Regions from separate parts of the Klebsiella sp. PL-2018 genome, predicted to be linked through region 2. Evidence: predicted binding sites of a transcription regulator. Region 2 holds the regulator's gene; the other holds the start of a gene.

Region 1 (14,709 bases), 750 kb from region 2:
AAATCAGAGTTTTCTGGTTTTAGAGCGCTCACATTAGCATCACGGCATTTTTTCGCAAGCACGACGTGCCACGTTTACGTTTTAGTTTTCCGTTATAGCGAATATTCAGGTAAAGCGCAGTCAGAACTTTGCGTAATAGCTCGCATTTTAGAACGACTTAATGGCAGTTTGTCTACAGGCGCTGCTCACGAAATGTTACACTTGCTCCGCTAAATACTCAGGGTAAGAAAGGATGCTTCTCTCCCGTCTTGTGAATCACCAGGACTACGATGTTCCTTTCTTCCTCTTATTTTCCATTAATTATGCTGGCCTCGGCCTGATGCCGGGGTTTACGTAACGGATACCTGCTAACGATATGATTAAAATCACGAAAGGGCTGAATTTGCCCATAGCTGGCATGCCATCACAGCAGATTTCTTCGAAGACTGCGGTCAAGCGCGTTGCGCTGTTGGGTGAAGAGTACATCGGTATGCGCCCCTCAATGGCGGTGCGTGAAGGCGACCGGGTACAAAAAGGTCAGCTTCTGTTCGAAGATAAAAGAAATCCTGGCGTGCGATTTACTGCCCCTGCGAGTGGAACCATCAGCGCCATTCATCGCGGCGAACGGCGGGTTCTGCAATCGGTCGTTATTGACGTAGATGGCGATGATGCTGTTCACTTTCCCCGCTATGAATTAGCCGATCTTGCCGCGTTGACGCGCGAGGCCGTGCAGCAGCAGCTGGTGGAGTCGGGGATGTGGACGGCGTTTCGCACCCGCCCTTTCAGCAAAATACCTGCGCCGGGCAGCGTTCCAGCGGCCATATTTGTCACTGCCATAGATACGAATCCACTGGCGGCAGACCCTCAGCCAATCATTCTGGCCCAGCGCGAGGCTTTTGACGCGGGCTTAACCCTGTTGACGCGGTTGACCGACGGTAAGGTCCACGTCTGCCAGGCCAGCGGTGGCAAGCTTGGCGGGCATCCCGTGGGCCAGGTGACCTTCAACCAGTTTGCCGGGCCGCATCCGGCCGGGCTGGTCGGGACCCACATCCATTTTCTCGAGCCGGTTAGCCTGAAAAAGCAGGTCTGGCATCTTAACTATCAGGACGTTATCGCCGTTGGCAAATTGTTCCTTGAAGGGGTGTTGTCTAGCGAACGCATTGTTGCGCTCGGCGGCCCGCAGGTGAAAGAGCCTCGTCTATTAAAGACCTGCTCTGGCGCCAGCCTTGATGAACTGCTGGCAGATGAACTTCTGGATGATGAAAACCGCGTTATTTCTGGTTCAGTCCTCAGCGGAACGCATGCTCAAGGGCCCCATGCTTTTCTTGGCCGCTTTCATTTACAGATAAGCGTCGTAAAAGAGGGGCGTGAGAAAGAGCTGTTCGGCTGGGTAATGCCCGGGAAAGATAAATTTTCCATCACCCGCACCACGCTCGGCCATTTTATGAAGCGTAAGTTATTTAATTTCTCGACGGATACCAACGGCGGCGAGCGGGCTATGGTGCCGATTGGCAACTATGAGCGAGTGATGCCGCTGGATATTCTGCCCACCATGCTGCTGCGTGATTTGCTGGCGGGGGATACCGACAGCGCGCAGGCGCTGGGCTGTCTGGAACTGGATGAAGAAGACCTGGCGCTTTGCACCTACGTATGTCCCGGCAAGTACGAATATGGCCCGGCATTGCGCAGCGTGTTAACCCAGATAGAGCAGGAAGGATAAGTGATGGGCTTAAAGCAACTGTTTGACAAAATTGAGCCGCACTTTACGCACGGCGGCAAGCTGGAAAAATACTATCCGCTGTTTGAAGCGACGGCGACGCTGTTCTACACCCCCGGGCAGGTCACGCGCGGCGCGGCGCACGTCAGAGACGCCATCGATCTCAAGCGGATGATGATTCTGGTGTGGTTCGCCGTTTTCCCGGCGATGTTCTGGGGAATGTATAACGTTGGCCTGCAGACCATTCCTGCACTGCATAAATTATACGGCGCTGAGCAGCTGCAGCAGGTTATCGCCGGGAACTGGCACTACAGCATCGCGCAGTGGTTGGGGGTGAACTTCACCGCTGACGCCGGTTGGCTCAGTATGATGACCCTGGGGGCGGTATTTTTCCTGCCTATCTACATCACCGTGTTTCTTGTCGGCGGGTTCTGGGAAGTCTTGTTTGCTATCGTGCGCAAGCACGAAATAAACGAAGGCTTCTTCGTGACGTCAATTCTGTTCGCGCTGATTGTGCCGCCATCGCTGCCGCTATGGCAGGCCGCGTGCGGGATCACCTTCGGCGTCGTCATGGCCAAGGAGATTTTTGGCGGAACCGGGCGTAACTTTCTCAACCCGGCCCTGGCGGGGCGCGCGTTTTTATTCTTTGCCTGGCCGGCGCAAATTTCCGGCGACCTGGTGTGGACTGCGGCGGATGGTTTCTCCGGCGCGACGCCGTTATCCCAGTGGGCAAGCGGCGGCGGTGAATCGCTGGTTAACGTCTCTACCGGTCAGCCGGTAAGCTGGATGGACGCCTTCCTCGGCAATATCCCGGGGTCGATTGGCGAAGTCTCGACGCTGATGATTCTCATCGGCGGCGCCATCATCATTTTTGGTCGCGTGGCCTCGTGGCGCATTGTCGCAGGGGTTTTCATCGGCATGGTGGCCACCGCGACGCTGTTTAACTTTATAGGCTCTGATACCAACCCGATGTTTGCCATGCCGTGGTACTGGCATCTGGTGCTCGGCGGTTTTGCCTTCGGCATGATGTTTATGGCGACGGACCCGGTGTCCGCGTCGTTTACGGATAAAGGTAAATGGAGCTACGGCCTGCTGATCGGCGTGATGTGCGTCCTGATCCGCGTGGTCAACCCGGCCTATCCGGAAGGGATGATGCTGGCGATCCTCTTCGCCAACCTCTTCGCGCCGCTGTTTGATTACCTGGTGGTGCGGGCCAATATTAAGCGGAGGAAATCGCGTGGCTGAGAATAAAAGTAACGATAGCATCGGCAAAACGCTGCTGGTGGTGCTGGTGCTTTGTCTGGTCTGCTCAATTGTGGTCGCCGGTTCTGCCGTGGGGCTAAAATCGCGCCAGCAGGAGCAGCGCGCTCTCGATAAACAGCGCAATATCCTGGCGGTTGCCGGTCTGATGAAGCAGGGAATGAGCGCAGATGAAGTGGCTGACATTTTTAAGGCCCATATCTCTCCGCGTTTAGTCGATTTAGCCAGCGGTGAGCTGCTGGATAAAGATCCGGGCAAGTTTAATCAGGCCCAGGCCCTGAAAGACCCTCAGCAGAGCCTACAGCTGGAGGCGAGTCAGGATCCTGCCGGTATCAAACGCCGCAGTAATATTGCCGAAATTTACCTGGTGCGCGATGAAAAGCAGCAGATTCAGGAAGTGGTACTGCCTATTTACGGTAATGGCCTGTGGTCGGTGATGTACGCTTTTGTGGCGCTGGAAACCGATGGCCGCACGGTCAAAGGGATCACCTATTACGATCACGGTGAAACGCCGGGGCTGGGCGGGGAAATTGAAAACCCCAACTGGCGCCAGCAGTTCGTCGGTAAACAGGTGCTTGATGATAAAGGGATGCCTGCGCTGAGAATCGTCAAAGGCGGCGCGCGTCCTGGCGACCTGCACGCCGTTGATGGCCTGTCGGGCGCAACGCTGACGTCAAACGGCGTGCAGCATAGCTTTGATTTCTGGATGGGCAAACTGGGCTTTGGCCCATTCCTGCAAAAGGTGCGAGAAGGGGAGCTGAATAATGGCTGATTTGGGCGACATGAAAGAAATGAAGCGCGTGCTGGTGGGGCCGCTTATCGCTAATAACCCTATCACTCTGCAGGTACTGGGCGTCTGCTCCGCGCTGGCGGTGACCACCAAGCTGGAGACCGCTTTTGTAATGACCATTGCGGTGACGCTGGTTACGGCATTCTCCAGCATGTTTATCTCCATGATTCGCCACCACATTCCGAATAGCGTGCGCATCATTGTGCAGATGGCGATTATCGCTTCGTTGGTTATCGTCGTCGATCAGGTGCTACGCGCGTTTGCCTATGAGATCTCGAAACAGCTTTCGGTTTTCGTCGGTTTGATCATCACTAACTGTATCGTGATGGGGCGCGCCGAAGCCTATGCCATGAAGTCGCCGCCGTTGGCGAGCTTTATGGACGGTATTGGCAACGGTCTGGGATACGGGGCGATCCTAATCATCGTCGGTTTCCTGAGAGAGCTGATCGGCAGTGGTAAGCTATTCGGTATTACCGTGCTGGAAACGGTGCAGAACGGCGGCTGGTACCAGCCAAATGGTCTGTTTCTTCTGGCGCCCAGTGCGTTCTTCATTATCGGTTTGTTGATTTGGGCGGTGCGCAGCTGGAAGCCTGAACAGCAGGAAAAGGAGTAACCGATTATGGCTCATTATATTAGCCTGTTTGTTCGCGCCGTGTTTGTTGAAAATATGGCGCTGGCCTTCTTTCTTGGGATGTGTACTTTCCTCGCGGTATCGAAAAAGGTCTCGACCGCTTTCGGACTCGGCGTGGCGGTAACGGTCGTACTTGGGCTGGCGATGCCGATCAATAATCTGGTGTATAACCTGGTGCTGCGCGACGGTGCGCTGGTTGAAGGCGTCGACTTAAGCTTTCTGAACTTTATCACCTTTATTGGCGTGATTGCCGCGCTGGTGCAAATCCTGGAGATGATCCTCGATAAGTACTTCCCGACGCTCTATAACGCGCTGGGGATCTTCCTGCCGCTGATCGCCGTCAACTGTGCGATCTTTGGCGGCGTCTCCTTCATGGTGCAGCGTGACTATAACTTCACCGAATCTATCGTTTACGGCTTTGGCTCCGGCATCGGCTGGCTGCTGGCAATTGTGGCGATGGCGGGCATTCGTGAAAAAATGAAATACGCAAACGTGCCTGCGGGTCTGCGCGGGTTAGGGATCACCTTTATTACCACGGGTCTGATGGCGCTGGGCTTTATGTCATTCTCCGGTGTGCAGCTATAAGGGCGGAAAGTATGGAAATAATTCTTGGCGTAGTGATGTTCACGCTGATCGTCCTGGTTCTATCGGGGCTGATACTGGCCGCGCGTTCGAAATTAGTGAATGCGGGCGACGTGGTCATTGAAATCAATAACGAAGCGGATAAACAAATTCGTACTCCGGCCGGCGACAAGCTGCTGAATACGCTCTCCAGCAACGGTATCTTTGTTTCATCCGCCTGCGGCGGCGGCGGTTCCTGCGGCCAGTGCCGGGTGACGGTGAAAGAGGGCGGCGGTGATATTCTGCCTACCGAACTGTCTCATATCACCAAGCGTGAGGCGAGAGAGGGCTGCCGTCTGGCCTGCCAGGTCGCGGTGAAGCAGAACATGAAAATTGAGCTGCCGGAGGAGATTTTTGGCGTTAAGAAGTGGGAGTGTGAAGTTATCTCGAACGATAACAAAGCCACTTTTATCAAGGAGCTGAAGCTGCGCGTGCCGGACGGTGACGCGGTTCCGTTCCGGGCCGGCGGGTATATTCAGATCGAATGCCCCTCGCACAAGGTTGCCTATGCCGATTTTGACGTTCCGGACGAGTATCGCGGCGACTGGGATAAATTTAACCTTTTCCGCTACGTCTCTGACGTGAAAGAGCCAACGCTACGCGCCTACTCCATGGCTAACTATCCGGAAGAGAAGGGTATCATCATGCTCAACGTGCGTATCGCAACGCCGCCGCCGCAGGTACCTGATGCGCCTCCGGGGATCATGTCCTCCTATATCTGGTCGCTGAAGCCGGGCGATAAAGTGACGATTTCCGGGCCGTTTGGGGAGTTTTTTGCCAAAGAAACGGATGCTGAGATGGTCTTTATCGGCGGCGGAGCGGGGATGGCGCCGATGCGCTCGCATATTTTCGACCAGCTTAAGCGACTGCACAGCAAACGTAAAATCAGCTTCTGGTACGGTGCGCGATCTCTGCGAGAAATGTTCTATGATGACGAATTCGAGCAGCTGGCGCGGGAAAACCCGAATTTTACCTTCCACGTGGCGCTCTCCGATCCGCAGCCGGAAGATAACTGGACCGGCCATACCGGCTTTATTCATAACGTTCTGTATGAAAACTATCTGCGCGATCACCCGGCGCCGGAAGATTGTGAATTCTACATGTGCGGGCCGCCGGTGATGAACGCCGCGGTCATTAAAATGCTTAAAGATCTCGGCGTTGAGGATGAAAACATCATGCTGGACGATTTTGGAGGCTGATGATGCTGACGGTATTTGTCGCGACCTTCGTGATTTTCGCGCTGGTTATCCTGGGAATGTCGCTTGGTTATCTGATCAAGCGCAAAAGTATTCAGGGCAGCTGCGGCGGGATCTCATCGCTGGGTATGGAAAAGGTCTGCGACTGTCCTGAGCCCTGCGATGCGCGCAAAAAACGCCTGGCTCGCGAAGCGCAGCGCAAGCAGGATCGCATCCTATAATCAGCAGGCCGCACCGTGCGGCCTTTTTTGATTTACCAGGTTTTCGCTTTCGCCGGCGAGTCTACCATCACGCCGTCGGCGCCCAGCTCGCTTGCGGTACGAAAATCATCGGCACTATTAATGCCGAAGAAGACAATATGGGCTTTGCCCTGTGAGCGGAAACAGTCCATAGCTTCTTTATCCCAGGTGAGCGTGGCTGGCGATACGCCTTCGCCCAGCGTGAACTTCTCCACTATTTCTACCTTGCGTTTCAGCTCCAGACCGTACCAGTATTCATTGCCCGACGCCGCAGTTGGCTGGCACTGGTGGCTAAGCGAAATATTAGCCAGCTTCGTTCGCGTTTCGCCCCGGCTGACGAAATGGGGGATAGATGCTGGCAGCGCCGCGATATAGCGGTCTTCCGTTGAATACACCCGTACGCGCGAGAGGCTATTGGTCTTTTGCAGTACTTCGCTAAGACGCGCCGCCATGATGGCCGGATCTGCATCAGGTGATTTGATATCGATGTAAAAGAAGGTCTGCGGCCACTGTTCCAGTACCGATTGCAGCGTTGGAATGGTTGCGTTTTTACCGCGCCAGGGGTGAGTTTCACCGCCCCATGTCCATCCCGCGTCCATACGGGTCAGCTCGGCAGCGCTGAAGCTTGAGATTTTCCCCGTATGGTCAGTCAGCGCGGACAGATCGCTCGGGCGATATAAGACCGGAACGCCATCCTGGCTTAATTGTACCGTTATCCAAATCGCCTCGGCCTTATTCTCCAGCGCAAGTTTTATCGCCGGAAGGGTATTTTCCGGCGCATCGCCGGTGCCTCCCCGATGGGCAATGAGCTGCGGCGCGGCGCAGGCGCTGCTGGCAATAAGCAAACCAAGCGCAGTAAGTATTGATTTCATGATTGCATTCACCTTATATACTCATATAACTATATGAAAAGTAACTTATATTTATTGCATTTTTATGTTGTAGCACGTTTTTCAGGATAGTGGATTTAAAAAGATTAAATTTCGCCGTATTTTGCTATGCTGTATGCATGTACAGTCTAAGGTTTGGCTATGCGTAAAATCATCCACGTTGATATGGACTGCTTCTTCGCGGCGGTGGAAATGCGTGACAACCCGGCACTGCGCGACATCCCTATTGCCATTGGCGGCAGTCGGGTGCAGCGCGGTGTTATCAGTACGGCTAACTATCCGGCGCGTAAATTCGGCGTGCGCAGCGCCATGCCAACCGCCACCGCGCTCAAACTTTGCCCCCACCTGACGCTGCTTCCCGGCCGCTTTGACGCCTATAAAGAGGCGTCGAACCATATCCGGGAGATTTTTTCCCGCTATACCTCGTTAATCGAACCATTATCGCTGGACGAAGCCTATCTCGACGTTAGCGACAGCGTTCATTGTCAGGGGTCGGCGACGCTGATGGCGCAGGAGATCCGCGAGACCATCCATCGTGAGCTAAATTTGACCGCCTCCGCAGGAATTGCGCCGGTAAAATTTCTCGCAAAAATCGCCTCGGATCTGAATAAACCCAACGGTCAGTTTGTTATTGCGCCGCATCAGGTCGCGGAGTTTGTCAAAACGTTGCCGCTATCGAAGATCCCTGGCGTCGGCAAGGTTTCCGCCGCGAAGCTCGAGAGCATGGGGCTGAGGACCTGTGAAGATGTGCAGAACAGCGATCTGGCGATGCTGCTCAAGCGCTTTGGTAAATTTGGGCGGATACTGTGGGAACGCAGCCAGGGGATTGATGAACGAGAAATCAGCAGCGAGCGCCAGCGAAAATCGGTGGGCGTTGAACGAACCCTGATAGAAGATATCCACGAATGGGCGGAGTGTGAATCGATTATTGAGAACCTCTACCCGGAGCTGGAACGGCGACTGGCGAAGGTTAAACCGGATTTGCTGATTGCCCGTCAGGGGGTCAAGCTGAAGTTTAATGATTTTCAGCTCACCACCCAGGAACATGTCTGGCCCCGGCTGAATAAAGATGATTTGATTTCTACCGCGCATAAAGCCTGGCACGAGCGGCGCGGAGGTCGGGGAGTAAGGCTGGTGGGGCTGCACGTGACGCTGCTTGATCCGCAGCTGGAGCGGCAACTCGTTTTGGGATTGTAACGATGTTAACGATAAGAATGTACGAAGAGCGGGATTTTCCGGCGCTATGCGCACTATTTTTACGCGCCGTTAAAGAGACCGCCAGCGCCGACTATTCCCCCCGGCAAATTGCCGCCTGGGCGCAGGTTGATGAAGCCCGCTGGCGGCAAAAACTCGCGGCGTCACGCGTACTGGTGGCAATAAATGATGCCTCGCCGGTCGGGTTTATTACCGCCGTGGATGACTATATCGATTTACTATTTGTCTCTCCCGACTATAGCCGCCAGGGCGTCGCCAGCGCGCTGCTCAATACGCTATTGAGGCAGCTTCCTGAGCGCGTTTATACGGTAGAGGCCAGTATTACGGCAAAGCCCTTTTTTGCGCGTCACGGCTTCACCGTTATGCAGCCACAGGAAGTGACGGCGCGGGGTGAACAATTTCTTAATTATTTGATGCGGCGGCAAATCGACCCCACATACAGCGCGTGACAGGTATGCCCGGATGCGGTTACCACAATCGGCACGGCGTGCTTTCGCTCGGTCATTTTATAAAGAAAAGGCCCACTCTCTGCGGAGTGGGCCTGTGTTGTCTTACTTCGCCGGAATGGATTTCAGCAGTTCAGTCAACAGCGTCCAGTACTGGCCCACGCTTTCGATATGAACCTGCTCATCCGGGGAGTGAGGACCGGTGATGGTTGGCCCGATAGAAACCATGTCCATATCCGGATACGGTTTTTTGAACAGCCCGCACTCCAGGCCCGCGTGGATAATCTGGATGTTCGGCGTCTTGTTGAACAGACGCTGATAGGTTTCACGCACCAGATGCATCACCGGCGAGTTGGCGTCCGGCTGCCAGCCCGGGTAGGCGCCTTTCGCTTCGGTTTTCGCACCGGCCAGCTTGCCCAGCGAATCCAGCATGCTCACGACATAATCTTTGCCGCTGTCGATCAGCGAGCGAATCAGGCAGTGAATCTGCACGTTGTCGCCGGTCATGGTCACCACGCCGACGTTCAGCGAGGTTTCCACCACGCCTTTTGCCACATCAGAGTTGCGGATGACGCCGTTTGGCGTGGCGTTCAGCAGACGCACAAAGGTATCACGAGATTGGGCCGTCAGCGCAGGCTGCTCGTTAGCAACCGACTCCAGCAGCACAGTCAGGTTTTTCTCTTTGGCCGCCAGCTCGTTTTTCAGGATCGCCTGGTACTCATTAGCCAGCGCTTTCAGCGCGTCCGCTTTATCCGCGGCCACGGCGACTGTCGCGAACGCTTCACGCGGGATCGCGTTGCGCAGGGTGCCGCCGTTGAAATCGACCAGGCGCAGATCCAGCTCTTCAGCATGGCCTGCGAGGAAGCGTGCCAGCAGCTTGTTGGCATTACCTAAACCAACGTGGATCTCGCCGCCGGAGTGGCCGCCTTTGAGTCCTTTAAGGGTCAGCTTAAAGCTCTGGAAACCGGCCGGAACGGCTTCGCGGGTCAGCGCCAGGTCAGAGGTGAAGTCGATACCCCCCGCACAGCCCATGTAAATCTCACCTTCTTCTTCGGAGTCGGTGTTGATCAGGATATCCGCCTGCAGCCAGTTGGCCTGCAGGCCAAACGCGCCGTCCATACCGGCTTCTTCCGTCATGGTCAGCAGCACTTCCAGCGGGCCGTGAACCACGTTGTCGTCAGCCAGTACCGCCAGCGCGGAAGCCATGCCGATACCGTTGTCGGCGCCCAGGGTGGTGCCGCGCGCTTTGACCCACTCGCCGTCGATGTACGGCTGAATCGGGTCCTTAGCGAAGTCATGAACGGTATCGTTGTTTTTCTGCGGCACCATATCGAGGTGCGCCTGCAGCACAACCGGTTTGCGGTTTTCCATACCGGCAGTCGCGCCTTTACGAATCAGAATGTTGCCAACCTGGTCGCGTTCCGCGTGTAAGCCTTTTTCTTTTGCCCAGCCCATGATGTGCTCAGCGAGCTGTTCTTCGTGATAGGAGGGGTGAGGAATAGAGCAGATTTTGGCAAAAATATCCCACAGCGGCTGCGGGGATAATTGAGACAGTTCAGACACGATAAGTCTCCTTACAATCACCTGCAAAAGTCGTTTGCAGATCGAGGGGTTAGCAATCAAATACACTACAAGCCCGGGCTTGCGCGATGGGGTTGAGAATACCACTTTCCGTGTACTCTGGTAGTGTAAACCACGTAAAAAGAGTCGTCGTGGCCGCTTAACGCTGGTTTTTAGCGCGTCAGATCTCTATAATCTCGCGCAACCATTTTCCCCCTCGAACATTATTTAAGCCGTATTACACAGGCTGGGACACTTCACATGAGCGAAAAATACGTCGTCACCTGGGACATGTTGCAGATTCACGCCCGCAAGCTGGCAACTCGCCTGCTGCCGGTTGAACAGTGGAAAGGCATTATTGCCGTTAGCCGCGGCGGTCTGGTACCGGGAGCACTACTGGCGCGTGAACTGGGTATTCGTCATGTTGATACCGTTTGCATCTCAAGCTATGACCACGATAATCAGCGTGAACTGACCGTGCTGAAACGTGCTGAAGGCGATGGCGAAGGCTTTATCGTGATCGATGACCTCGTCGACACCGGCGGTACCGCCGTAGCCATCCGCGAAATGTATCCGAAAGCACATTTTGTCACTATCTTCGCAAAACCGGCCGGTCGCCCGCTGGTTGATGATTATGTTGTTGATATTCCCCAGGATACCTGGATTGAACAGCCGTGGGATATGGGCGTGGTGTTCGTACCGCCTATCGCAGGTCGTTAATTTCCAGCATAAATGCTAATTACCACGCCCGGTTTTGCCGGGCGTGGTTTTTTTTACCCTTGCGCAGGTTACAATAGCTTCAGTGGCAACATGATGGAGGCTGCACATGTCCCAGGCTAACCTTAGCGAAACGCTGTTTAAACCCCGATTCAAACATCCGGAAACCTCTACGCTGGTGCGTCGGTTTAATACCGGAGCGCAGCAACCGATCCAGTCTGCGCTCAGCGGTAATCACGTTGATCACTGGTATCGATTGATTAACCGCCTGATGTGGATCTGGCGTGGCGTGACGCCGCAGGAAATCCTCGACGTGCAGGCGCGCATCGTCATGAGCGATGCCGAGCGAACCGACCCGGAGCTTTACGATACGGTCGTTGGCTATCGCGGCGGCAACTGGATCTTTGAATGGGCCAAACAGGCGATGGACTGGCAGCAGAAGGCCGGTCAGGAAGAGAATCTGCTCGTGAGCGGTCGTCACTGGCTCCATGCGGCAAACCTTTACAGCATTGCCGCCTATCCGCACATCAAGGGCGATGAGCTGGCGGAACAGGCGCAGGTGCTGGCATACCGGGCTTATGAAGAAGCCGCTCAGCGCTTGCCCGGCAAGCTGCGAGAGCTGGAGTTCTCTATCCCCGGCGCCGCGCCGATCACCGGTTTCCTGCATATGCCGCCAGGCGATGGGCCGTTCCCGACGGTACTGATGTGCGGCGGGCTTGACGCGCTACAGACCGATTATTACAACCTGTATGAAAACTATTTTGCGCCGTTGGGTATCGCTATGCTGACCGTGGATATGCCTTCCATCGGTTTCTCCTCAAAATGCAAGCTGACCCAGGATACCAGTCTGCTGCACCAGTATGTGCTGCAGCATCTGGCTAATGTGCCCTGGGTCGATCATACCCGCGTGGCCGCTTTTGGTTTCCGTTTCGGCGCGAATATCGCCGTGCGGCTGGGCTATCTTGAGTCCCAGCGCCTGAAGGCGGTGGCCTGCCTGGGGCCGGTGGTACACGGCCTGCTGGTGGACCCGCTGCATCAGGGGCGGGTGCCGGAGATGTATCTTGACGTTCTGGCTTCGCGGCTGGGGATGCATGACGCTTCCGACGACGCGCTGCGCGTTGAGCTTAACCGCTATTCCCTGAAGGTTCAGGGGCTGCTGGGACGCCGCTGCCCCACGCCGATGCTCTCAGGCTTCTGGAAAGACGATCCGTTCAGCCCGGAGGAGGAGTCGCGGCTGATTACTTCATCATCATCCGACGGCAAGCTGCTGGAGATCCCGTTCAATCCGGTCTATCGCAATTTCGATCACGCGCTGCGGCAGATCGCCCGCTGGATTAGCCATAGATTTAGTTAATATATTGCTAAATTCTATCGATTTGGTAACGTCATGGCATCACTAAAGGAGATCGCAATGACGTTACCGAGTGGACACCTGAAGAGTAAGCTGATTAAGAAATTCACGGCGCTTGGCCCTTACATCCGTGAGGAGCAATGTGAAGACAACCGCTTCTTTTTCGATTGCCTGGCTGTTTGCGTCAACGTAAAACCAGCGCCTGAAAAACGCGAGTTCTGGGGATGGTGGATGGAGATGGAAGCGCAGGAATCGCGCTTCACCTATAGCTATCAGTTTGGATTGTTCGACAAAGAGGGCGTCTGGCGTCCGGTCGCGATTGACGATCCTGAAGTCACTGAAAAGCTTGAAAAGACGCTACGTGGTTTTCACGAACGAGCCGAAGCGTTACTGGCGACGTTCAGTCTTAAGCTGGAGCCCGCCGATGATTTTAGCGAACCGGTTAAGCTGAGAGCCTGAGTTCCGGTCGGCGGCTGTCATCCTGCTCGCAATAAAACCCGCGTTTCGACCAGCGCGGGTTTCCTTCCCAGGCAAACCCGCGCTAAATACCGTTTAATATCCGACAGGGTTGACCGACGGCAATCATTCCTGCGGCCAGATCTTTGGTCACCACCGTGCCTGCCCCAACCTTGACGTTGTCGCCCAGCGTGACCGCGCCAATCACTACGGCGTGGGCGCCAAATTCGACGTTATCGCCGATGCGCGGGCTGTCGCCCTCACGACCCTGACTGTCGGTCACGCTGCCAATCGTGACGCCCTGGCGCAGGGTGCAGTTCTGGCCGATGACCGTTCCCCGATTAATCACGATGCAGTGCGGATGATACAGCTTCAGCCCATAGCCAATGCGCGCTCGCCACGGCAGCTCAATGCAAAATAAACACTCGTTAATCACGATATTGAGAATAACGAAGGGGATCCCGCAGATCTTCCACAGAGGGTTACGGCTGCGATAGAGCGTCGCCAGACGATAAAGCAGAACCGCGATTTTCGCTTTTATGCCGCCGCAGGATTTGATTTCCCGGGCGACCAGCCTGATAGCCTCAAACATGGTTATTCCTTAAGGTTAAACGAAGCCAGTGAATACCATCCATCACCGGTTTTACCTTCGTTAGCGAGTTGAATACGCGGCTGGCCCTGATAATTGGTCAGGGCCGCTTCCAGGCGATATTGGCCGCCCGGGAGTCCGGCAGGCAGCGGCAGCGTAGCGCTGCTGTGATGATCGCCGGGCAGCCACTGGCGAACGTCATCCGCCGTTTTGATTTGCGTAACGGTCGTTCCGGCGTCATTGACTATCCGCCATTGCACAAGGTACGGGAGATAGGCTGGCGCGACGCCGTCGTTACGCCAGGTGACGTTTAGCGTAAGCGGCATGCCGCTGCGTACGGGCGTATCCCATTCCATCTGACCCACCCGGTAGCGGTAGCCGATTCGCAATAACGCGCTATCAACGATATCGCGATACGCTGCCGGCACCGGACGCGATTTCAGATTCAGGGTACTGGCGTGCTGCGCTAATGCCCAGTCGAAGCTTGCCTGGACCTCTTCGCGGGTATAGTGCTGCACGCTTTCCCACTCCGCCATATAACCGCAAATTTCCAGGCTAACGGGGGCGTGCTGCCAGCTATCATTAAACCCGGACCACGCCGTCTGCGCCGCGGCCAGGCGTTGAGGATAGTCATCGCGCATATGGCTCCACTCTGCGGAAAAGTTATGCCAGTCTCCCCAGCAATCCGCGCGCCACCCCGCGCCTTTTTGGCTGGCCCAGGCCAGCGAATTACCGCCGCTGATTAACATGATTTTGGGCGTTTTCGGGAAACTGCTGAAGTGCATATCAACGTAGCGATTGAGCTGCTCCGGAGCGTACTTTTCCAGCAACGGCGCAACGTCAGGGAAATTGGAGTTGTGCCATTCCCCCCACGAACCCACCATGCCGATATCGACAAACCCGAGGTTCGGATTGCCGTCATAACGCGCGCCGAGGGCGTTAAGCAGCTTTTGCGCATAGGCGATAAAGGTCGGATCGCTGAGGTCCGGCACAAAGGTTTTGCCATTTTCGACCCATTGTCCCTGAATGCCTTTTTTGATAAGCCAGGCGGG
Region 2 (14,709 bases):
GCGGGTCAGTGAACGCTGACGCGATGCCAGAAGCGCGGTACAGCACAGGTTCATGGCGTTAGCCGCGCCGGCATTATTGATGCGCACCATCAGATCCGAGGCGATATTATTCACCGTCGGGGTCAGCCAGGAAGGGCGAACCGCTTCGATAGGGTCGATAGACTCGCGCCAGTCCGGCACATGCTGGTTCAGATAGGCCATCAGCGGCAGGGGTTCGCCGAAGTTAACGTAGCCCTGGCCGAGATTTCGCAGCTTGCTCAAGCCGCGCAGCATCTGCGGCAGGCTCTCTTTCTCTTTCGTCGCACCGCGTAGCTCTTTGGCGTAGGTACCGACCTCCATCACGTGCTCGTAGCCGATGTAAATCGGCACCAGGGTGATGGGGCGATTACCGCCGCGCAGCATCGCCTGAATGGTCATCGACAGGGTGCCGGTTTTCGGATCCAGCAGGCGTCCGGTACGCGAACGCCCGCCTTCAACGAAATACTCCACCGAATAGCCGCGGCTGAACAGCTCGCCGAGATATTCGCGGAATACGGTTGAGTAAAGCTTATTGCCCTTGAACGTGCGGCGAATAAAGAACGCGCCGCCGCGACGGAAGATCGGACCGGCGGGCCAGAAGTTCAGGTTGATACCGGCGGCGATATGCGGCGGCACCAGGCCCTGATGATAAATGACGTAAGAGAGCAGCAGATAGTCCATATGGCTGCGGTGGCACGGGACATAAACGATCTCGTGGCCTTCATGCGCCAGCTGGCGCACGCGCTCGGCGTTATGCACGTTAATGCCCTGATACAGCCGGTTCCAGGTAAAGCCCAGCACGCGGTCGGTCAGGCGAATCATCTCATAGGAGAAGTTTGCGGCGATCTCTTCCATCAGGGCGATAGCGTTTTGCTGCGCCTTTTCATGAGAAATTTTCTTGCTGCGTGCTTCGTCTTCTACCGCACGGGCAATGGCTTTCGACGCCAGCAGTTTATTAAACAGATCCTGGCGCGCGGGCAGGCGCGGGCCGACCGCCGCCAGACGCTGACGGGCGAAGTGCATGCGCGCCACGCGGGCCAGCTTCTGGGCGATGGTTTTATCGGTACCGTGTTCGTCCGCCATCTTACGCAGCGAGACCGAAGGCGAGAAACGGACAAAGCTGTCGCGGCCCAGCCACAGGACGGCGAAGAATTTCTGAATGCCGTTGAGCATGCGCAGCGGCGGGTTCACCTCGCCTTTTTCACGCCCCGGCGCGCGACCGAACATCACCGAAACCGGCACCATCTGCACGTCAAGATCGGGATGGTTGCGGTGCAAATCCAGGTAGTCGTGAAAGAGCTTGATAGACTCTTCTTTCGGCGTGTAATAGGTAAACACGCGCGGTCCGCCGTGGATAAATACGTAGCGCGGAAGCAGGCCGCCGTCGATCTCGAGCGGCTCCAGCGGGTCCGGTAACTCATGTTCCAGACATTGCGCGCGCAGCGTCAGCAGGTCCGCCTTCGAATTGTAGGGCAGGACATACATAATGGGACGCGAGGTATCCAGGCCTAATTCCTGAGCAGGTTGTGCCGGAATCGACTTGCTTTTTACCAGCGCCCTTAATGGTAAATTCAGTAATTTATAGTAAATTCGTTGCCAGCCAGACATAGACGATGTGAAGCCTCTGGTTAATCATGCAAATGCGCCGCAAGAATAACAGAAAGTGCGCAAAATTTCCGTTGTAACGCGGCAAACGCGTACACTCATTGACGTCATTTACATAAAAAGGTTTGTTTGATGGCCAATAATACCACTGGGTTAACCCGAATTATTAAAGCGGCAGGGTATTCCTGGAAAGGATTCCGGGCGGCGTGGGTCAACGAGGCCGCCTTTCGTCAGGAAGGCATCGCGGCCGTTGTTGCCGTGGCGATCGCCTGCTGGTTAGACGTCGATGCCATCACCCGGGTGCTGTTGATTAGCTCGGTCCTGCTAGTGATGATAGTTGAAATTATCAATAGCGCGATTGAGGCGGTTGTTGACCGTATTGGCCCTGAACATCACGAGCTGTCGGGGCGAGCGAAAGACATGGGATCGGCGGCGGTATTGCTGGCGATCATCATCGCGCTGATCGCGTGGGGAACGCTTTTATGGGCAAACTACCGCTAACGCCTGGCGTAGCGGCTCGCAAAACGGAAAGAAACTCCTGATTTTTGTGTGAAATGTGGTTCCAAAATCACCGTTAGCTGTATATACTCACAGCATAACTGTATATACACCCAGGGGGCGGAATGAAAGCGTTAACGACCAGGCAGCAAGAGGTGTTTGATCTCATTCGGGATCATATCAGCCAGACGGGCATGCCGCCGACGCGTGCGGAGATTGCTCAGCGCTTGGGGTTCCGTTCCCCAAACGCGGCGGAAGAACACCTGAAAGCGCTGGCGCGTAAAGGCGCAATCGAGATCGTTTCCGGCGCCTCCCGCGGTATTCGTCTGCTGACGGAAGAAGAAACGGGTCTGCCGCTTATTGGCCGCGTCGCGGCGGGTGAGCCGCTGCTGGCCCAGCAGCATATCGAAGGTCACTATCAGGTCGATCCGGCTATGTTTAAGCCGAATGCCGATTTTCTGCTGCGCGTTAGCGGGATGTCGATGAAAGACATCGGTATTCTTGATGGCGACCTGCTGGCCGTCCATAAAACGCAGGATGTGCGCAATGGCCAGGTGGTTGTGGCGCGCATCGACGAAGAAGTTACCGTGAAGCGACTGAAAAAGCAGGGTAACGTCGTTGAACTGCTGCCGGAAAACAGCGAATTCTCGCCGATCGTGGTGGATCTTCGCGAGCAAAGCTTCACTATTGAAGGCCTGGCCGTCGGCGTTATCCGCAACGGCAACTGGCAGTAATCTCTTCACCTCGCGGCATCATCACCTGATGCATGATGCTGCGCCGTTTTTCCTCATTTGGGCTCTTTCTCCATGCTTTTTAACGCCGCCGACAAAGCCCTGTGGCGCTTAGCGCTGCCCATGATCTTCTCCAATATCACCGTTCCGCTGCTGGGGCTGGTGGATACCGCCGTTATTGGCCACCTCGACAGCCCGGTTTATCTGGGGGGCGTGGCGGTTGGCGCAACGGCGACCAGCTTCCTCTTTATGCTACTGTTGTTCCTGCGAATGAGTACCACCGGACTGACGGCGCAGGCGTTTGGCGCAAAAGATCCGCAGCGGCTGGCGCGTGCGCTGGTACAGCCGCTGGGCCTGGCTCTGACCGCCGGGGCGGCGATTGTGCTCTTACGGATGCCGTTAATCGACCTGGCGCTGCATATCGTCGGCGGTAGCGAAGCCGTGCTCGAACAGGCCAGACGCTTCCTGGAACTCCGCTGGCTAAGCGCGCCGGCATCGCTGGCGAATCTGGTCCTGCTGGGCTGGCTGCTGGGCGTGCAGTACGCCAGAGCGCCGGTGATCCTGCTGGTAGTCGGCAACGTCCTCAACATTGTGCTCGATTTATGGCTGGTGATGGGCCTGCATATGAACGTGCAGGGGGCGGCGCTGGCGACGGTCACCGCAGAATACGTCACTTTCTTTATTGGCCTGCTGATGGCGAGACGCGTGCTGGCGCTGCGCGGCGTTTCCCTGTCGATGCTGAAAAACGCCTGGCGCGGCGATATACGCCGCCTGCTGGCGCTGAATCGCGACATCATGCTGCGCTCGCTGCTGCTACAGCTCTGCTTCGGGGCGGTGACGGTATTTGGCGCCCGCCTTGGCGCCGATATCGTCGCGGTCAATGCGGTCCTCATGACGATGCTGACCTTTACCGCCTATGCGCTGGACGGTTTTGCCTACGCCGTGGAGGCGCACTCCGGGCAGGCCTACGGCGCGCGCGACGACAGCCAGCTGCTTGCCGTCTGGCACGCGGCCTGCCGCCAGTCAGGGATGGTGGCGCTGGCGTTTGCGCTGATTTACGGCCTTGCCGGTGAGCAGATTATCGCTTTGCTGACCTCGCTGCCTTCGCTGCAGCAGCTGGCCGACCGCTATCTGGTCTGGCAGATGATACTGCCGGTCATTGGCGTCTGGTGCTACCTGCTGGACGGCATGTTTATCGGCGCGACGCGGGGGGCGGAGATGCGCAACAGCATGGCGGTAGCGGCGGCGGGGTTTGCCCTGACGCTGCTGACGGTACCGACGCTCGGTAACCACGGACTGTGGCTGGCGCTGACGGTCTTTCTCGCTCTGCGCGGCGTTTCTCTGGCGGTTATCTGGCAGCGCCACTGGCAGCGCGGAACCTGGTTTTCGTAATGCATTTGGCGCATCTGATGGTTAAAGATTCCGAATAATAAATCTTACTCAGGATACTCATCTATAGTTAAGTCATGTCCGGCACACAGCGGGCTGTTCATTCACCGAACGATAACCGAACGATGAGGAATGCATGATGAATAAAGACGAAATCGGCGGTAACTGGAAACAGTTCAAAGGTAAAGCGAAAGAAAAATGGGGCAAGCTGACCGACGATGACATGACCGTCATTGAAGGCAAACGCGACCAGCTGGTGGGCAGAATTCAGGAACGTTACGGTTACGCCAAAGACCAGGCAGAGAAAGAAGTGACCGACTGGGAAACCAAAAACGACTATCGCTGGTAGCGAAAACGGCGTGTTTTAACCCCTTACTATTGCCTGCTCTAACGATTTATACCCTAAATAATTCGAGTTGCAGGACAAGGCACTCGTGCTTTGAACAGCGCTTGCGCTGGCCCCGGAGGGGCGAGGCCGCAGGCCGAGTAACGCGGCAACGCAGAGAATCCCCAGGAGCTTACTCCAGTAAGTGACTGGGGTGAGCGACAAATCTGTCTGGAACAGATTTGAACGCCGTATCCCGGCGGCCCGAAGGGCGAGGCTCATGGATGAGCCGAGTAACAAAGCCAACGCACATGCAACTTGAAGTATGACGGGTATACACCCTTGATTCCCGCTGCGGCTAACGCCTCAGCGGGCTTTCTTTTTGATCTGGATGGTATGGTCGTGGTGGCAGTGGCCCGGCGTACTGCAGGATTCAACCTCGACGCAGGCGGCGCACAGGCCGTGAGCCTCAATGACGTTGTGGCGCAGGGCGAATCCCATTCTTGCCGCCAGCGTATGCATAATATCTTCGACGCCTTCCGCACACTCTTCTTTGACGCCGCCGCAGCGGTCGCAGATAAACATCGCCGAGCTGTGGGTCGGCTGATCGAAAAGGTGACACAGCACGTAGCTATTGGTGGATTCCACCTTATGCACGAACCCTTGCTCGAGTAAAAACTCCAGCGCCCGGTACACCGTCGGCGGTTTCGCCTGAGGCTCTTTTTCACGAAGGAGATCGAGCAGGTCGTAGGCGCTGATTGCCCCTTGCTGCAGGCTCATCAAACGCAATACTTCAAGGCGCTGCGGGGTCAGGCGCACGCCACGCTGCGCGCACAGCTTTTCAGCATGCGCTAACATTTGTTGCGAAGTGGTCTTATCCATGAGCGTCCTCTGGTTGCGTGAATCTGAAACTGTTACTTTATCACGATACCGGTAAAACGCCGAGACCCGGCGGGCTATACCCGTCACACTTCACGTTACCTGCGCGCTGGCTGCGCCAATTCGTCCCAGCCGCGCTCCTGGGGTCGCTCAACCTTGCCACCTTATGCTATACCTGATGCATCTCATTTTCGGGAGAAAACGATGAAACGACCTGACTGCATTCGACACTGGCGTGAACTGGAAGGCGTGGATGATTCCACCTATCCCGACAGTACTGAGCTTTTCTCCATCGGCGCGCCGCTGGCGCGGGGCCTGCGGCTGAATCGCCTGGGGATCCACCATGAGCGTCTACCGCCCGGACGCCGAACCTCTTATCCGCATGCGGAGAGCGACGAAGAAGAGTTTATCTACGTGCTGGAAGGTTATCCGGAAGTGTGGATTAACGGCTATCTCTGGAAGCTGGAGCCGGGGGATAGCGTCGGCTTTCCTGCCGGAACCGGCATTTGCCACACCTTCCTCAATAACACCGAGCAGGAGGTTCGCCTGTTAGTCGTTGGCGAGGCAAATAAGAAATTTAATCGCATCTACTACCCGCTTAACCCCGGCTATGCCGCCACGCGACAGGATCGCTGGGTTGACCATCCGCCGCAGTTTTTTGGCCCTCACGACGGCAAACCACGGAAAATATAGCGTTTATTGCGGGATAAAAAAGGTGAGCGCTGACGCTATGCGTCAGTGGTTTATCTTTGTGCTATAGTAGCGCCCCTTTTTACCCGGATGCTTATTTATTCGCCATGATGTCAGATTCAACGCCTACTGCTTTCGCCGCTCACCGTTTTTCCATCGCGCCGATGCTCGACTGGACCGACAGACACTGCCGTTATTTTCTGCGTCAGCTGTCGCGCCACACGCTGCTGTACACCGAAATGGTGACCACCGGTGCGATTATTCACGGCAAGGGCGACTATCTGGCCTACAGCGAAGAAGAGCATCCGGTCGCCCTGCAGCTCGGCGGCAGCGATCCGGCTGCGCTGGCGCACTGCGCGAAGCTGGCGCAGGCGCGCGGCTACGATGAAATTAACCTGAACGTTGGCTGCCCGTCCGATCGCGTGCAGAACGGTATGTTCGGCGCCTGCCTGATGGGGAACGCGCAGCTGGTGGCAGACTGTATTAAAGCCATGCGCGACGTCGTGTCGATCCCGGTCACGGTGAAAACCCGTATCGGCATTGACGACCAGGACAGCTACGGGTTTCTGTGTGATTTTATCGAAACGGTATCCGGGAAAGGCGAGTGCGAGATGTTTATTATCCACGCGCGCAAAGCGTGGCTTTCGGGGCTGAGCCCTAAAGAGAACCGCGAGATCCCGCCGCTTGACTATCCGCGCGTTTACCAGCTGAAGCATGATTTTCCGCATCTGACGATGGCGATTAACGGCGGCATTAAGTCGCTGGAAGAAGCAAAACAACATCTTGCGCATATGGACGGCGTGATGGTGGGCCGTGAGGCCTATCAGAATCCAGGCATTCTGGCGTCGGTGGATCGGGAAATTTTCGGCGTGGAAGGCGTCGATGCTGACCCGGTTTCCGTGGTCCGGGCGATGTATCCCTATATCGAACGCGAGCTTAGCAACGGTACTTATCTGGGGCACGTAACGCGCCATATGCTCGGGCTGTTTCAGGGGATCCCCGGGGCGCGCCAGTGGCGTCGCTATCTGAGCGAAAATGCGCATAAAGCCGGGGCGGACATCAACGTGCTGGAACAGGCGCTGAAACTGGTTGCCGACAAGCGTTAGTTTTTCACTAAAACCTGGTCAAATTCACCACGCCCTGCACGTATCGTGCCGGGCGTTTTTGTTATTATTCAATAGGTTATATTTGGCACGATTTTTGTAATATCCGGCAAGGTAGATAAAATTTCTTTAGGGGAAAGACGATGCTGGAACTCATATTCGTTATTGGCTTTTTTGTCATGTTATTGGTCACCGGCATTTCACTGCTGGGTATTATTGCCGCGATTGTGGTCGCGACCGCGCTGATGTTTGTCGGCGGTCTGTTTGCGTTAATGATTAAACTGCTGCCGTGGCTGCTGCTGGCCGTTGTTGTGGTTTGGGTGATTCGGGCGATAAAATCACCAACCGACAACCGTTATCGCGCTAATAACCGCTGGCGCTACTAAGGTATTGAGCGGTATGTCACAACCTGAAGATTTTTGCATAAAACAGCGTAGGCTTTGCTTATTAAATCTGTCACTATTAGCGGGTTAACGAATTCATCGTGCTGTACCCTACATACAGCCGAACAAAAAAAGTAAGGGCTTCCCATGTGGAAGCCCTAAACTTTAGTGCTCCGGCCATTACGGCAAGAGCAAACTTGAACCCTGCGTCGCCCGGCTTTCCAGCACCTCATGTGCGCGTCTGGCGTCGGTTAACGCATATTTTTGGCTCTCCGCGACATCCACTTTTATCACGCCGCTGGCGATCAGCGAAAACAGCTCGTTGCTGGCTTCCGTCAGCTCTTCACGCGTGGTGATATAGCCCTGCAGAGAAGGGCGGGTGACGTACAGCGAACCTTTTTGATTGAGGATCCCGAGATTGACGCCGGTCACCGGGCCGGAGGAGTTGCCGAAGCTCACCATCAGCCCCCGACGCTGCAGGCAGTCAAGGGAGGCTTCCCAGGTATCTTTCCCGACGGAATCATAAACCACGTGGACTTTCTTACCGTCGGTGATCTCTTTCAGGCGCTCGACGATAGTCTCTTCGCGATAGTTAATGATCTGCCAGGCGCCGGCCTGTTTGGCGCGTTCAGCTTTTTGCGCGCTGCCGACGGTACCGATCAGCTTCGCGCCCAGCGCTTTGGCCCACTGACAGGCGATGAGCCCGACGCCGCCGGCCGCCGCATGAAATAAGAACGGCTCGCCCGCTTTGATCTCGTAGGTTTTCCGCAGCAGGTAATAGACCGTGAGCCCTTTCAGGAATGAGGCCGCCGCCTGCTCGAAAGAGATCGCGTCCGGCAAAATGGCGGCCTTATCCGCGGGCACGTTGTGGACGGTGCTATAGGCTCCCAGCGCCGATTGCGCGTAGACCACCCGATCGCCGGCTTTGATATGTTTCACGCCGCTGCCGACTTTGCTTACTACGCCAGCGGCTTCGGTACCCAGACCGCTCGGCAATGACGGGGGCGGGTAGAGGCCGCTGCGGATATAGGTATCAATGTAGTTGATGCCGATGGCCTTATTCTCTACCTGAATTTCGTGCTCTGCGGGATCTTTCGGCGTGAACTCCAGCGCTTGCAGAACATCAGGCCCTCCGTGCTGGTGAAATTCAATTCGTGTTGCCATGCTTCCTCCAGAAATGTGGTAATCTTTCGACCCATTCACTATCTCGGTAACTCCATTCACTATGGCAGGAAATAAACCCTTCAACAAACCACAGACTGAACCCCGCGAGCGTGATTATCAGCTCGATGGGTTGAAGGTCCCGCCGCACTCGATTGAAGCGGAACAGTCGGTGTTGGGCGGTTTAATGCTGGATAACGAACGCTGGGACGATGTTGCCGAGCGGGTTGTTTCGGAAGATTTTTATACCCGTCCGCATCGCCATATTTTCACCGAAATGGCGCGCCTGCAGGAATCGGGCAGCCCGATTGACCTGATTACGCTCGCCGAATCGCTGGAGCGTCAGGGGCAGCTGGACAGCGTCGGCGGCTTCGCCTACCTGGCGGAATTATCGAAAAATACGCCAAGTGCGGCGAACATCAGCGCTTATGCCGATATCGTCCGCGAACGTGCGGTGGTACGCGAAATGATCTCCGTGGCGAATGAAATCGCCGAGGCTGGTTTCGATCCCCAGGGCCGCACCAGCGAAGATCTGCTCGACCTCGCCGAATCCCGGGTGTTTAAAATTGCCGAAAGCCGCGCGAATAAAGATGAAGGGCCGAAGAATATCGCCGACGTGCTCGACGCTACCGTGGCGCGTATTGAACAGCTCTTCCAACAGCCGCATGACGGCGTCACCGGGGTGAATACCGGCTATGACGATCTCAATAAAAAAACCGCCGGTCTTCAGCCGTCGGACCTGATTATTGTCGCCGCGCGTCCGTCAATGGGTAAGACGACTTTTGCGATGAACCTCGTGGAAAACGCGGCGATGCTGCAGGATAAGCCGGTACTCATCTTCAGTCTCGAGATGCCCTCGGAGCAGATTATGATGCGTTCTCTGGCCTCGCTGTCGCGCGTTGACCAGACCCGCATTCGTACCGGCCAGCTGGATGATGAAGACTGGGCGCGCATTTCCGGCACCATGGGAATTCTGCTGGAAAAACGTAACATCTATATTGATGACTCCTCCGGCCTGACGCCAACCGAAGTGCGCTCCCGCGCGCGGCGTATCGCCCGCGAGCACGGCGGCATCGGTCTTATTATGATCGACTACCTGCAGCTGATGCGCGTGCCGTCGCTCTCCGATAACCGTACGCTGGAAATCGCCGAAATTTCCCGCTCGCTCAAGGCGCTGGCGAAGGAGCTGCAGGTGCCGGTGGTGGCGCTGTCGCAGCTTAACCGCTCGCTGGAACAGCGCGCGGATAAGCGCCCGGTCAACTCCGACCTGCGTGAGTCCGGCTCCATCGAGCAGGACGCCGACTTAATCATGTTTATCTACCGTGATGAGGTTTATCACGAAAACAGTGACTTAAAAGGCATCGCTGAAATTATTATTGGTAAACAGCGTAACGGCCCTATCGGGACGGTGCGCCTGACGTTTAACGGTCAGTGGTCGCGTTTTGATAATTATGCTGGGCCACAATACGACGACGAATAAATCTCCGTCATCCTTCATGCCGCAGGTGCGTTGACTACGCCTGTTCACCCCGGTCACTTAGTTTACTAAGCTCCCGGGGATTCTCAGGCTTGTCGCCTTCCTGCAACACGAAGGATTTAGGAGATTCTTTTATTAAGGAATTCAAATGCAAGCGGCAACTGTAGTCATTAACCGCCGCGCTCTGCGACACAACCTGCAACGTCTGCGTGAACTGGCGCCCGCCAGCAAACTGGTTGCGGTGGTGAAAGCGAACGCCTACGGACACGGTCTTCTTGAGACCGCGCGAACGCTCCCGGACGCCGATGCTTTTGGCGTCGCCCGTCTTGAAGAAGCCCTGCGCCTGCGCGCGGGCGGTATCGCCCAGCCGATTCTGCTGCTGGAGGGATTCTTTGAGGCCGCCGACCTGCCGGTGATCTCCGCCCAGCGCCTGCACACGGCGGTACACAGCCCGGAGCAGCTGGCTGCGCTGGAGGAAGCGGATTTACCCGAGCCGGTAACCGTATGGATGAAGCTGGACACCGGGATGCATCGATTAGGCGTTCTGCCCGAACAGGCCGAAGCCTTTTATCAGCGCCTGAGCCAGTGTAAAAACGTCCGCCAGCCGGTCAATATCGTGAGCCATTTTGCCCGTGCGGATGAGCCTGAGTGCGGCGCGACCGAACGTCAGCTGGATATCTTTACCACCTTCACGGAAGGGAAACCGGGGCTGCGCTCAATCGCCGCATCCGGCGGTATATTGCTATGGCCGCAGTCGCACTTCGACTGGGCGCGTCCGGGGATTATTCTCTACGGCGTATCGCCGCTTGACGGTGGATCCACCGGCGCGGATTTTGGCTGCCAGCCGGTGATGTCTCTGACCTCCAGCCTGATCGCGGTCCGCGAGCATAAAGCCGGCGAGCCGGTAGGCTACGGCGGAACCTGGATCAGCGAGCGTGATACGCGTTTAGGCGTTGTGGCGATGGGCTACGGTGACGGCTATCCGCGCGCCGCGCCGTCCGGAACGCCGGTACTGGTTAACGGCCGGGAAGTGCCGATTGTCGGACGCGTGGCGATGGATATGATTTGCGTCGATCTCGGGCCTGAAGCACAGGACCACGCTGGCGACGCGGTCGTGCTGTGGGGCGAAGGCCTCCCCGTCGAGCGGATTGCCGAAATTACAAAAGTAAGTGCTTACGAACTTATTACGCGCCTGACTTCACGGGTATCCATGAAGTACGTGGATTAATGTCAGCCAGCGCGCTTTCCCCCGGTGGCGGCTGACGCCTTACCGGGGCTACGGGGCCGCTACCGGCTACGGGCCGGTAGCCCGGATAAGGCGGTTTAAGCCGCCATCCGGGATGGGCGTTCACGTTGTTGCGTCAAATCCAGCCCGTTCTGTTTTATCCGCCAACATCCCCTCGACCTTCTTTCACATCCAGTTTATTGTGTTATAACGAGCCCATGTAAACCTGGAGAAACATCGCGTGTTTCAGAAAGTTGACGCCTACGCTGGCGACCCCATTCTCTCCCTGATGGAGCGTTTTAAAGACGATCCGCGTAGTGACAAAGTAAATCTCAGCATCGGTCTTTATTACAACGAAGACGGCATCATTCCGCAGCTGAAGGCGGTTGCCGAAGCGGAAGCACGTCTTAACGCCCAGCCGCACGGCGCCTCAATCTATTTACCGATGGAAGGGCTGAACACCTATCGCCACGCGATTGCGTCGCTGCTGTTCGGGGCCGATCATTCGGTACTGGCGCAGCATCGCGTGGCCTCTATTCAGACGCTGGGCGGCTCCGGAGCCCTGAAAGTCGGCGCTGACTTCCTGAAACGCTACTTCCCGGGCTCGCGCGTATGGGTCAGCGACCCGACGTGGGAAAACCACATCGCTATATTTGAAGGGGCTGGATTCGAAGTAAGTACTTACCCTTGGTTTGATGATAAAACCAATGGCGTGCGTTTCGCTGCTTTCCTTGAAAAACTCAATACGCTACCGAAACGCGATATCGTGCTGCTGCATCCCTGCTGCCATAACCCAACGGGAGCCGATCTTACCAACGCTCAGTGGGATCAAGTGGTTGAGGTGCTGAAAGCGCGTAATTTGATTCCTTTCCTCGACATCGCCTATCAGGGCTTCGGCGCTGGCATGGAAGAGGATGCCTACGCTATCCGCGCCATAGCGAACGCCGGGATGCCCATGCTGGTCAGCAACTCGTTCTCGAAAATCTTCTCCCTGTACGGTGAGCGCGTTGGCGGGCTGTCGATCGTCTGTGAAGATACTGAAACCGCGGGGCGCGTACTGGGGCAATTAAAAGCGACCGTGCGTCGCAACTACTCCAGCCCGCCGAACTTTGGCGCGCAGGTGGTTGCGGCGGTGTTGGGCGACAGCGCGCTGAAAGCCTCATGGCTGGCGGAAGTGGAAGGGATGCGTACCCGTATTCTGGCCATGCGTCAGGAGCTGGTTGATGTGCTGAAAGAGACGGTTCCGGGCGGTGATTTTGACTATCTGCTCAAGCAGCGCGGCATGTTTAGCTATACCGGTTTCAGCGCGGCCCAGGTTGACCGCCTGCGCGATGAGTTTGGCGTCTACCTGATTGCCAGCGGCCGCATGTGCGTCGCGGGGCTGAATGCAGGAAACGTGCGCCGCGTAGCGCAGGCGTTTGCTGCGGTAATATAAGTTCTTCCTGACCTTTTGCCCGCGCCAAATCATGACGCGGGCAATTCGCTTCCCGAAGTGTGATCATTCTCTTTTTATATGACATCAGAGCAGAAAAACCTTCCTATCCGCCTTCGCGGGGGGTAAGGTCTGGGTGCATTAATAAGCGTACACATTATTGAAAATTATAACGATTCGATTATTTAGGGAAAAATATGCGCAAGATCACCCTGGCCTTTGGGGCCGTCTGCTTACTGTTCACGCTAAATAGCTCCGTCGTTGCTCGCGCCTCCACACCGCAGCCGCTGTGGACGGGCACCAATATGGCGAAACTCGCCGAACAGGCGCCGATCCATTGGGTTTCCGTCGCCCAGATTGAAAATAGCCTGCTGGGACGCCAGCCGATGGCCGTCGGTTTTGATATTGATGATACCGTCCTGTTCTCCAGCCCGGGCTTCTGGCGCGGGCAGAAAACCTATTCCCCCGGCAGCGATGATTACCTGAAAAATCCGGAGTTCTGGGAAAAAATGAACAACGGCTGGGATGAATTCAGCATGCCGAAAGAGGTGGCGCGCCAGCTGATTGCGATGCACGTAAAGCGCGGCGATAGCATCTATTTCGTTACCGGCCGTAGCCAGACCAAAACCGAAACGGTATCAAAAACCCTGCAGGATGATTTTCTCATCCCGGCGGCGAATATGAACCCGGTTATTTTTGCCGGCGATAAACCTGGCCAGAACACCAAAACGCAGTGGCTGCAGGAGAAAGGGATCAAAGTTTTCTACGGCGATTCGGATAACGATATCTCCGCTGCCCGCGAGGTGGGTGCTCGTGGGATCCGTATCTTGCGGGCCTCAAACTCTTCCTATAAGCCGCTGCCGATGGCGGGCGCTCAGGGTGAAGAGGTCATTGTGAATTCAGAATATTAAGCTGCCCGCCGGCTTAATCATCAATCGCTAAAACGGCAGCCGGCACGCTGCCGTTTTTTTGTGCAAAATAGCGTGCCAAAGGTTTTACCTTTTCGCTTATTGCTGCACACTTAGGAAGGTTCATTAGTAAAAGGAGTGGTTTATGTGGCATCAGCAAACCCTGACGTTAGGCCCGAAAGCACGGGGCTTCCATCTGGTCACTGATGAAATTCTCGGGCAAATCCGCGAAATATCGCGGGTGAAAACTGGCCTGCTGCATTTGCTGCTCCAGCATACATCTGCTTCCCTGACGCTAAACGAAAACTGCGATCCGACCGTTCGCTTCGATATGGAGCAGCATTTTCTGCACGCCGTACCGGATAACGCGCCGTATGAACACGATTATGAAGGTCCTGATGACATGCCCTCGCACATTAAGTCGTCGATGCTGGGCGTATCGCTGATGCTGCCCGTACGGGATGGCAGCGTCAGGCTGGGGACCTGGCAGGGGATCTGGCTCGGGGAGCATCGTATTCATGGCGGATCGCGCCATATCATCGCGACGCTGATGGGGGAATAAAAATGACAATTTCGGATTTATTGCAGTACTGCATGGCAAAGCCGGGCGCCGAACAAAGCGTACATAGCGACTGGAAAGCGACGCAGATCAAAGCGGCGGACGTCCTGTTTGCGATGGTAAAAGAGGTTGAGGACAACCGGCCTGCGGTATCGTTAAAGACCAGCCCTGAGCTTGCGGAACTGTTGAGGCAGCAGCATCGCGATGTTCGCCCCAGCAAACATCTCAATAAAGCCCACTGGAGTACGGTGTTTCTTGACGGCTCCCTGCCTGATTCACAAATTTATTATCTGGTGGATGCTTCCTACCAGCAGGCGCTTGATTCG

What was found. Region 2 encodes LexA, which represses DNA repair genes until DNA is damaged. Its sites were predicted from a motif close to TNCTGTATGTACATACAGNA; they were not measured.
Region 1: a site for LexA is predicted at 7,433-7,452, ahead of dinB (DNA polymerase IV). Genes of this name have one in related genera too.

What each region holds. Positions count from the first base shown of each region.
Region 1 covers NZ_CP077673.1:1,139,841-1,154,549, forward strand. Annotated here, with positions in the region: gene MKleb_RS05300 (Na(+)-translocating NADH-quinone reductase subunit A) at 356-1,699, shown strand; gene MKleb_RS05305 (NADH:ubiquinone reductase (Na(+)-transporting) subunit B) at 1,703-2,941, shown strand; gene MKleb_RS05310 (Na(+)-translocating NADH-quinone reductase subunit C) at 2,934-3,728, shown strand; gene MKleb_RS05315 (NADH:ubiquinone reductase (Na(+)-transporting) subunit D) at 3,721-4,359, shown strand; gene nqrE (NADH:ubiquinone reductase (Na(+)-transporting) subunit E) at 4,366-4,962, shown strand; gene nqrF (NADH:ubiquinone reductase (Na(+)-transporting) subunit F) at 4,974-6,197, shown strand; gene nqrM ((Na+)-NQR maturation NqrM) at 6,200-6,415, shown strand; gene MKleb_RS05335 (glycerophosphodiester phosphodiesterase family protein) at 6,448-7,305, opposite strand; gene dinB (DNA polymerase IV) at 7,465-8,520, shown strand; gene MKleb_RS05345 (GNAT family N-acetyltransferase) at 8,523-8,987, shown strand; gene pepD (cytosol nonspecific dipeptidase) at 9,090-10,547, opposite strand; gene gpt (xanthine phosphoribosyltransferase) at 10,806-11,264, shown strand; gene frsA (esterase FrsA) at 11,371-12,615, shown strand; gene crl (sigma factor-binding protein Crl) at 12,673-13,071, shown strand; gene MKleb_RS05370 (serine acetyltransferase) at 13,154-13,660, opposite strand; gene MKleb_RS05375 (DUF4832 domain-containing protein) at 13,663-14,709, opposite strand, start outside.
Region 2 covers NZ_CP077673.1:393,837-408,545, forward strand. Annotated here, with positions in the region: gene plsB (glycerol-3-phosphate 1-O-acyltransferase PlsB) at 1-1,626, opposite strand, end outside; gene MKleb_RS01815 (diacylglycerol kinase) at 1,756-2,124, shown strand; gene lexA (transcriptional repressor LexA) at 2,247-2,855, shown strand; gene dinF (MATE family efflux transporter DinF) at 2,928-4,244, shown strand; gene MKleb_RS01830 (CsbD family protein) at 4,381-4,590, shown strand; gene zur (zinc uptake transcriptional repressor Zur) at 4,933-5,448, opposite strand; gene MKleb_RS01840 (cupin domain-containing protein) at 5,650-6,138, shown strand; gene dusA (tRNA dihydrouridine(20/20a) synthase DusA) at 6,246-7,241, shown strand; gene pspG (envelope stress response protein PspG) at 7,382-7,624, shown strand; gene MKleb_RS01855 (quinone oxidoreductase) at 7,802-8,785, opposite strand; gene dnaB (replicative DNA helicase) at 8,847-10,262, shown strand; gene alr (alanine racemase) at 10,408-11,487, shown strand; gene tyrB (aromatic amino acid transaminase) at 11,726-12,919, shown strand; gene aphA (acid phosphatase AphA) at 13,114-13,827, shown strand; gene MKleb_RS01880 (hypothetical protein) at 13,841-13,978, opposite strand; gene MKleb_RS01885 (secondary thiamine-phosphate synthase enzyme YjbQ) at 13,970-14,386, shown strand; gene MKleb_RS01890 (MmcQ/YjbR family DNA-binding protein) at 14,389-14,709, shown strand, end outside.